DNA from 2 places in the Sporofaciens sp. SGI.106 genome. Region 1 is predicted to be linked to the other one. Evidence: a T-box and tRNA genes for the amino acid it is inferred to sense, from the RefSeq annotation. Region 1 holds a T-box; the other holds one or more tRNA genes.

Region 1 (5,022 bases):
TTGTTAATAACGGTATCGTGTTTGTAGATTATACGAATCAGCTGATTCGAAATGGAAAGTCACAGAAAGAGGCACTTGTGGAGGCTGGAAAGATCAGACTCCGACCGATTATTATGACTGCTCTAACCACGATTCTCGGATTGTCCACCATGGCAATCGGAGTGGGAATGGGTGCAGATATGGTTCAGCCAATGGCAATTGTAACGATTGGCGGACTATTATACGGAACATTGCTGACCCTGTTTGTAGTACCTTGTATTTTTGATCTGTTTCACAAACGGGAAAGGGCGAAACTCAGAGAGGAAATAGAGGAGGACTAAGTATGGTTGACCGGGCAATAGAATTTGCTTCCAAAGCACATGAAGGACAGTTCAGAAAGGGAACGAAGAGACCTTATATTGTTCATCCGATTGAAGTGGGGGACATCGTGGCCTCCATGACCAGGGATGAAGAAGTTATCAGTGCGGCAATTCTGCACGATACGATTGAGGATTGCCGGGGAATTACAAGAGAGATGCTTGCTGAGGAATTTACTCCCCGGGTTGCCTGTATGGTTGCTCAGGAAAGTGAGGATAAATCCCTGACATGGATAGAACGAAAAGGTGCCACTATCCGGCGTCTGAAGGATGCGGACCGGGAGATTCAGATGATTGGACTTGCGGACAAGCTTTCCAATATGCGGGATATTAACAGGGATTATCCGGTAGTTGGAGAAGAACTGTGGAACCGTTTCCGAATGAAGGATAAAGATACTATCGGCTGGTATTATAAAGGTGTCAGAGATGCTTTGGTGAAGGATTTTGCAGGGATTCCGGCATTTGAGGAGTACTGTAGCCTGGTGAAAAAGAATTTTGGTTAACCCGGAAAACAGGGGAGAAGAAAATATGATTGTGAGCGTGAGCAGAAGGACCGATATTCCGGCACTGTATCCGCAGTGGTTTGTGAACCGGCTGCTGGCAGGAGAAGTTCTGGTTCCCAACCCCTATAATAGAAAAAAGGTGAGCCGCATCAGTCTTTCGCGGGATGTGGTGGACTGTTTTGTGTTCTGGAGCAAAAATCCGGAGCCTATGATTCCTTATCTTCGGATGATTGATATGCTGGAGTATCCGTATTATTTTGAAATGACGATTACTGGTTATGGGAAGGAGATGGAACCGAATCTTCCATCTACGGAGGAATCGATTGCTACATTTATTTTGCTGAGTGAGCGTCTGGGAAAAGAGCGGATGGATTTTCGTTTTGATCCAATTATTTTGAATGAAAAATACCCTCTTTCATATCATCTGGAACAATTCGATATGATGTGTGAATGGCTGCACCGGTATACGACGAGATGTATTTTCAGTTTTGTGGATCCGTATAAAGGAAGCAGATTTCTCGAACCGGAACCGGAAGAAATGGAGGCGGCAGCTTCAGGACTTGCGAAGATAGCTGCGAAATATGGACTGCCCCTCTATACCTGTGCTGAGAAGATTAATCTTGAGAAATATGGAGTCGGTCATGCTGCCTGCATTGATAAGGGAAAAATAGAAAGACTGGTAGGATATAAACTGGATGTGAAGAAAGACAGTGGTCAGAGAAGAGAGTGTGGATGTTACGAAAGTGTGGACATTGGCATGTATGATACATGCATTCACGGATGTCGTTATTGTTATGCGACCGGAAGCCTGGAGGGAGCAAGGAAAAAGCACGATCTTCACGATCCGCAGTCTCCGATTTTAATCGGAAACCTTCAGGGGGATGAAATAGTGACGGAACGAAAAACTTATCTTGCAAAGGATAACCAGCTATCATTATTTGATTTCATGTAACAGGCTTAAAACGACAGGATGATAAAGGAGCAGTTAAAAAATTATGGAGAATCTGATATTTAGTTTAAATGCAACAGTCCCGGTATTTCTGATGATGATACTGGGACTGTTTTTCCGGAAAATAGGATGGATAGATGAGGTATTTGCCTCAAAAATGAATAAATTTGTATTTCTGGTTCCTTTGCCGGTGCTGGTATTTTCCGATCTTGCTACTGTGGATTTTTCAGAAGTATGGGATATTAAATTTGTATTGTTCTGTTTCGGTGCAACTGTAGTAAGTATTGCTGTTGCAGCGGCGGTATCATTTGTCTGGAAGGACAAGTCCATTCAGGGGGAATTCATTCAGGCCTCTTATCGCAGTAGTGCCGCTCTTCTGGGAATTGCATTTATCCAGAATATTTATGGATCGGCGGGCATGGCTCCGATGATGATTATCGGAAGTGTTCCTCTTTATAATATTATGGCTGTTCTGGTGCTCTCACTCTTTAAACCGGGGCAGCAGGGAATTGACAGGAGCGTTCTGAAGAAGACGCTTCGCGGCATTGTGACCAATCCGATTATTATTGGTATTGCTGCCGGACTGATCTGGTCGGCTCTTCGGATACCCATGCCTCGAATAATTGGAAAAACAGTCAGCAGTATTGGTGGTATGGCAACCCCGATGGGATTGATGGCCATGGGAGCAACCTTTGATATAAAAAAGGCATTTGATAAAGCGGCACCGGCAGTTACAGCTGCAATTATAAAGCTGGTAGGATTTGCTGCTTTATTCTTACCGATTGCGGTGAGTCTTGGATTTCGTCAGGAGAAACTGGTGGCAATTCTGGTAATGCTTGGCTCAGCCACCACAGTAAGCTGTTTTGTTATGGCAAAGAATATGGATCATGAAGGAGTCCTGTCTTCCAGCGTGGTGATGCTGACGACGATGTTCAGTGCATTTACTTTGACCGGGTGGCTGTACATCCTGCGCTGTTTTGGGTTAATATAGAAAGTTCCTTAAGACTTTCTGAAAAAACTGTAAACTTCTTGACAAATGGGATGGCGGTGGATATTATAATCATTAGTTTAAGACTGCTTCTATTCTTTGCGTATATAAGCAGTCCGATAATGGCCAGGAAGAAGAGGAGTACGCATTGCTGATCCAGCAGAGAGGACGGTTCATTGGCTGAAAGACGGTCCGGGAGTATCGGTGCGGAAGGTAGCTTTGGAGCTGGAAGGCTGAATGATGAGTAAGTTTTCCCGGAGTCGTTCCCGTTATAGAATAAGATGAGATATGTAGAAGAGTTATTTCTATATATAAATAAAGGTGGTACCGCGGTATTTGTCGCCCTTTAGTTTTTAAAGGGCGTTTTTTTTATCTTGAATTAGCAGGAAATGGAAGTCCTTTATTAAAAGTGTGAAAAACCAACAGGCAATGAGGAGGAAATTATGAGTCAGAAGATGGAGACAACTTACAATCCAAAAGAGATTGAACCAAAGCTTTATGAAAAATGGTGTGAAAAAAAGTATTTTCACGCAGAAGTTGACCGCAGCAGAAAACCATTTACAATTGTGATGCCGCCGCCGAATATTACCGGTAAGCTTCACATGGGACATGCCCTGGATAATACCCTGCAGGATATCCTGATCCGTTATAAAAGAATGCAGGGGTATAATGCACTGTGGGTTCCGGGAACGGACCACGCAGCAATCTCTACTGAGGTTAAGGTTACCAACCAGCTGAAAGAAGAAGGTATTGATAAGAAAGAGATGGGACGTGAGAAGTTCCTGGAACGTACATGGCAGTGGAAGGAAGAGTATGGCGGAACCATTACTTCCCAGCTTAAGAAGCTTGGTACTTCCTGTGACTGGGACAGAGAACGTTTTACTATGGATGAAGGATGTTCCAAAGCAGTAGAAGAAGTATTTATCAAGTTATATGAAGAAGGATATATTTACAAAGGATCCAGAATCATCAACTGGTGTCCGGTATGTAAGACTTCCCTCTCTGATGCAGAGGTAGAGCATGAAGAACAGGAAGGTCATTTCTGGCATATCAAGTATCCGATCATTGGAACGGATGATTATCTGGAGATTGCGACTACCCGTCCGGAAACCATGCTGGGAGATACCGCGATTGCCGTACATCCTGATGACGAGCGATACAAAGATATCGTAGGAAAGAAGTGTCTGCTTCCGCTGACTGACAGAGAGATTCCAATCGTGGCAGATTATTATGTAGATAAAGAATTCGGAACAGGTGCAGTTAAGATTACTCCGGCACATGACCCGAATGACTTTGAGGTTGGAAAGCGTCACAATCTGCCGGAAATCAATATTATGAATGATGATGCTACCATCAATGAGCAGTATGGCGGCAAGTATGCAGGAATGGATCGCTATGAGGCGAGAAAGGCGATGGTAAAAGACCTGGAGGAACAGGGATATCTGGTAAAGGTAGTACCGCATTCTCATAATGTTGGAACTCACGACCGCTGTCACACGACGGTAGAACCACTTATTAAGCAGCAGTGGTTCGTAAAGATGGAAGAGCTGGCAAAACCGGCAATCAATGCCATTAAGACAGGAGAACTCCGTTTTGTTCCGGAACGATTTGACAAGATTTATCTGCACTGGCTGGAGAATATCCGTGACTGGTGTATTTCCAGACAGATCTGGTGGGGACACAGAATCCCGGCATATTACTGTGATGAGTGCGGCGAGCTTGTAGTAGGAAGAGGAATGCCTGAGAAATGCCCGAAGTGCGGATGTACTCATTTTACTCAGGATGAGGATACCCTGGATACATGGTTCTCTTCTGCACTGTGGCCATTCTCCACATTGGGCTGGCCGGAACAGACAGAAGAAATGGATTATTTCTATCCGACAGATGTGCTGGTAACCGGATACGACATTATCTTCTTCTGGGTAATCCGTATGGTATTCTCCGGATACGCACATACCGGAAAATCTCCGTTCCACACCGTATTCATTCACGGATTGGTTCGTGACTCACAGGGGCGTAAGATGAGTAAATCTCTTGGAAATGGTATTGATCCATTGGAGATTATTGACCAGTACGGAGCAGATGCTCTGCGTATGACGCTGGTAACCGGAAATGCACCGGGTAATGATATGCGTTTCTATAATGAAAGAGTAGAAGCAAGCCGTAACTTTGCAAATAAGGTATGGAACGCATCTCGTTTCATTATGATGAATATAGATGGTAAGG
Region 2 (5,022 bases), on a different contig from region 1:
CCAAAATGGTTTTGCCATAAGTCCTCATGGTTACGTTCAGCCATCAGAGTTTAACTAAGTTGTGAAAAGGAAAATAAAAAACCTATGTTAATTGTGTTTATTATAATTATCTCTGTTATTGCGCTTGTCACATTTTCAGTTTTAGTTTTACGTCTGATAAACAGCAATAAAAATAAAATTGATACCGAAAGCGGAATTCAAGAATCTACATACATAGATATAGACGGAATGAAACAATACATTCAGATACGTGGAGAAAGCACCGAAAATCCTGTTATGATTTTCATTCACGGTGGTCCGGCAAGTCCTATGGGATATGTATCTGCTTATTATCAGAGGGAACTCGAATCCGAACTTACTATTATTAATTATGACCAGCGTGGATGCGGCAGAACTTACTACGCCAATGATTGCAATGCAAATGCTGACATAGATTTGCTTGTTAATGACCTTAATGTAATTGTTGAGTATGTAAAAGAACGCTTCGGCAAGAAGAATGTAATTATTGCAGGTCATTCATGGGGAACTGTAATTGGCAGTATCTATGTGCAAAAATATCCTGAAAATGTAAACTGCTATATCGGTATCAGTCAGATTACTAATCTTTATAAAAACAAACTGAACGTTGCACGAACGGCTCTTGAAAAAGATGAAATCAAAGGAACAGAGGATGAGCAAAAACTTACAGAACTTATCAAAAGAATGAGTCGAGTTAATGACTATAATGATATGTCGCTTGACGACCTCAGTCAGCTTGTTACTGCCACATCAAAATACATTGCCTGTGAAGGGGAAATGTCGGGGCTTTCTCAGATGATTACAGGCATTACTTCTCCTGATATGAATTTTGATGATATGAAATGGTTTATGTTACAAATGAATACGGAGAAATTCTTTGCTCAAAATAAAGGAATAATGGAGTATGCTTTCTTTGGTTTTGATATTAATCTGATTTCAAAAACCTATAATGTGCCTGTATATTATCTTGCCGGCAAAGGCGATTATGCTGTTTGTCAGGAAGATGCCCAAGCTTATTATGAAAATATAGAAGCACCTGATAAAGCCTTTTATTGGATTGAAAATGCAGGTCACAGTATGTTTATGGATAATCCGAAACTGTATTGTGATACAGTAAAAAATATTTTATCCAAAACAGAAAAATCAGCATAAGAATAAATGGAAAAGGTTGTCCGTGTGAGGGAAACCTTTTTATATAAATTGTAGAAAAAAACGCAATTATTTAATCGATTTGAAAAAAATAAAAAATTTTGAAAAAACCTATTGACATTTAGCGACAAATAATAGTATAATAGCGAAGCAAGGTTGAGGCAAGCAAACAAAGCGAGCACAACCGAAAAGCCGGGATCTTAGCTCAGCTGGGAGAGCATCTGCCTTACAAGCAGAGGGTCACAGGTTCGAGCCCTGTAGGTCCCATTTGCAACAAAAGATTGTTGCAACACAAACTAAATATGGCGGGATAGCTCAGTTGGCTAGAGCACACGGTTCATACCCGTGGTGTCGCTGGTTCAAATCCAGTTCCCGCTACTCGCGTGAAACGCGACATCAAGAGACAGAGTAATCTGTCTCTTATTTTGTGTTGTGAAAAAGCATAACATTATAGTTTATTCTTTATTTTTACGAGCTGAATTCCTGGCAATTATAACAGCAAGCATATCGCCCAGCGCTGTGAGGTTTGTGGCGAGTATTGCAAGTTCATCCTCAGAAAGACATACGGAGAGTTTACAGGCAATTGTTGAGAGGAGATAGAGATCAGAGCAATTATTCATAATATACTGACACCAAAGCACTTTTGATTTATATTATGCGGAATTATGAAATTTGTTTGGGGATAAAACTTCAAGAAGTTGGGAACATATCAAAATAACTGTTTAGATTACGTGTCAGATTTTAATTTTTAATTTTTTACATGTAGAAAAATTGTAGTCCTACGTGTGGGATAGGAAAAAAGACATTTTTCCACGTAAAAAATAACGAAAGATACGTGTGAAAGGGAAAAATTAGTAGTTTCCCACGTAGAGAATGCCTAAAACTACGTGTCAGATGGAAGAAAAGTAATTATTCCACGTAAAAAGGGGCGTTGCAAAATAGATGAATAGTCTATTGAGTAGTCATTCACTTTTGCAGCCCCTTCATATGTTTTAGTGTTTCTAAACCATGCCAGTATTAAATTACTTCCAGCTTATCAAATCCATTCAGTAATTCTCTTACAATTGCAATCATCTTATCGCAGTCTCCCGGACGCACACCTTCCATGTTAAGAGGCATAAGAGGATCATGCAGGGAGAGACGAAGAAGCATCCAGCCCTTTACATCCTCGGAATCGAAGGAAATGCGGACTCCTTCGTAGGAATTCGGTGCTACAGCGTAGCCTGCAGCCTTTGCGCGTTCCTCGAACTGTGCCAGAACATTCTGACCATAAGATGCGAAGTCTTCGCAGGTAAGCTTCATACGATATTCCCGTTCATCAATTCCCTTTTCCAGTTTTTCAATAAAGGAACCAAGAGCTTTTCCTTCTTTTGCGGCAAGTGCAGCGGCAATCAGAAGTTTTACAGCCATGTATGCACCGTCATCCAGGTAGTAATTTTCACTTAATGCGCCGTGACCGGAGGTTTCGATGGCAAGTGGTGACAGAATACCTTCTTCATTTAAACGTTTGCACTCATTAATAACATTCTTGTATCCGCGTTTAAAACGATGATGCTTCATCTGAAGCTCTTTTTCCAGGAATACGGTCAGTCTGTCTGAGGTAACGGAATCAGTTACGATTGTACCGCCCGGATAGTCTTTTGCAAGAATTGCAGCCATCATTGCAATAATGGCATCACGATTCACTTCGGAGCCATCCGGCAAAACAGCGGACATACGGTCTACGTCTGTGTCGAAAATAATTCCCAGATCGGCATGGTTATCAAGAACAGCTTTGCGGATGGCCTCCATTGCCTGTTTGTTTTCCGGATTAGGAATGTGGTTCGGGAACATTCCGTCCGGTTCCAGGAACTGGCTTCCTGAAGTGTCTGCTCCCAGCGGTGCGAGAACCTGGTCTACGAAGAAACCGCCTGCTCCATTTCCGGCATCTACAACAATGTGAAGTCCCTTTAACGGATGCTCATAGTCTTCAGCATTTACGCCTGCACATATTTTTTTGCGAAGACTCTTGGTGTATGCATCAAGACTTCTGCAGCTTTCTGCCTTCCGGTCTGATGTAGCAGGGGTAAGTGTCTTTGCGATAGTCAGAATCTCGGTGATATCACTTTTTTCCAATCCTCCGTCGGGATTAAAGAATTTCAGACCGTTTCGGTTGAATGGAAGGTGGCTTGCGGTAATCATAACAGAACCGTCAAAGGCAAATTCCGGAAAGACCACCGTCATGAACATGGATGGAGTGGAAACCAGACCGCAGTCATAGACGGAAGCACCTGCAGTGAAAAGCCCCTGGAAGAAAGCTTCTTTCATTTTTTCAGCAGTAATACGGGAATCGTGTCCGACACCGATTCGAATATCTTTTGCCTCTTTTCCGGTACGATTGGATAACCATTGTACAAAAGCCTGTCCGATTAAGTTCACAGCATCAGGGGTAAGATTTACAGCTTCGCCTTCTACACCTTCAGCGGCAACACCTCTTACGTCACTGCCATTTTGAAGTTTCATTAAATCTACCATAATAACAATCGCTCCTTTATATTTCTTATTGTGAAAATATTGTATCACAGGAACAACTGTGTTGTAAACACAGCAGGAACCGGGCAAAATAATTGCATTGATAAAATAATCATAAAATGGTAATGTTATGGTATGCGAATGGCGGGGGAAAATAATTGATGGAAGTGAGGAATAGATATGCGTATTGGCATGGGATATGATGTTCATAAACTGGTAGAAGGAAGAGACCTGATTCTGGGTGGGGTCAGCATTCCTTACGAGAAAGGACTTTTGGGTCATTCGGATGCGGATGTGCTTCTGCATGCAATTATGGATGCTTTGTTGGGCGCGGCAGCACTTGGAGATATCGGGAAACATTTTCCGGATACGGATCCAAAATATAAAGGCGCATCCAGTATAAAGCTTCTGGAACATGTAGGAAGGCTGATTGATGAGAAAATGTATGTAATCGGCAACATTGATGCTACCATTATTGCACAGCGGCCGAAGATGGCACCGCACATTGAGCAGATGAGAAAAAATGTGGCGGATGCTCTGCATATTGATGTGGATCAGATTAATATTAAGGCAACGACAGAAGAAGGACTTGGCTTTACCGGATCAGGGGAAGGAATTTCTTCCCAGGCGATAGCATGCCTCGAGACTATTGCAAATTACAGTTATGCGGTTGCAACGGATGAAGAGCGCGGATGCGCAGGGTGCAACGGATGCCCTCATTCAGACAGATAACGGAAAGGCTTGGGAAGAAAAGATGGATATATACAAATTAGATAATAGTGAACGCCAGATGACCCGGGAACTATATGAAGAAATATTTTCCGAAGACAGTAAGGCATTTGTCGACTATTATTATACGGAGAAAACGAAGGATAATCAGATTTATGCAGTGAAAGAAGATGGAAAGCTTTGTGCCATGCTTCATCTGAATCCCTATACCATTCTGGTAAACGGAAATGAAAAACAGGCTCACTATATTGTGGCGGTGGCTACGAAAGAAGAGTACCGGAAAAGAGGTTTCATGTCTGCCCTTATAAAACGGGCGCTTCAGGATATGTATCAGGCGGGTGAGACCTTTACTTATCTTATGCCTGCAGCGGAGAAAATTTATCTGCCGCATGATTTCAGAACCGTATATGAGCAGGATATAAAATATTACCAACCTGGAGAAACAGAAGAAGGAATGGAAGTGTCCAAAGCCGTGGAGGCGGACTGTGAGGCTCTAGCGCAATGGGCGAATTATATGCTTGGCGGCAAATATCAGATATTTGCAAGAAGAGACGAAGCTTATTATCAGCGTCTTATTCGGGAATGTGGAAGTGACGGCGGAAGTCTTATGATATA

The links. A T-box is a leader RNA that pairs with one kind of tRNA and senses whether it is charged. The one in region 1 lies ahead of ACQRCC_RS05055 (valine--tRNA ligase), so its partner is inferred to be a tRNA-Val.
Region 2: it encodes a tRNA-Val, which carries the amino acid that the T-box ahead of ACQRCC_RS05055 (valine--tRNA ligase) is inferred to sense. The anticodon was not compared.

Annotation. Positions count from the first base shown of each region.
Region 1 is NZ_JBNPMZ010000004.1:186,186-191,207, reverse strand. It holds gene ACQRCC_RS05075 (efflux RND transporter permease subunit) at 1-320, shown strand, start outside; gene ACQRCC_RS05070 (HD domain-containing protein) at 323-859, shown strand; gene ACQRCC_RS05065 (DUF1848 domain-containing protein) at 885-1,811, shown strand; gene ACQRCC_RS05060 (AEC family transporter) at 1,855-2,799, shown strand; T-box leader at 2,916-3,146, shown strand; gene ACQRCC_RS05055 (valine--tRNA ligase) at 3,240-5,022, shown strand, end outside.
Region 2 is NZ_JBNPMZ010000003.1:22,573-27,594, reverse strand. It holds gene ACQRCC_RS03250 (hypothetical protein) at 1-58, shown strand, start outside; gene ACQRCC_RS03245 (alpha/beta fold hydrolase) at 85-1,170, shown strand; tRNA gene ACQRCC_RS03240 (tRNA-Val) at 1,362-1,434, shown strand; tRNA gene ACQRCC_RS03235 (tRNA-Met) at 1,472-1,545, shown strand; gene ACQRCC_RS03230 (DUF6774 domain-containing protein) at 1,623-1,787, opposite strand; gene ACQRCC_RS03225 (phosphomannomutase/phosphoglucomutase) at 2,185-3,681, opposite strand; gene ispF (2-C-methyl-D-erythritol 2,4-cyclodiphosphate synthase) at 3,859-4,410, shown strand; gene ACQRCC_RS03215 (GNAT family N-acetyltransferase) at 4,358-5,022, shown strand, end outside.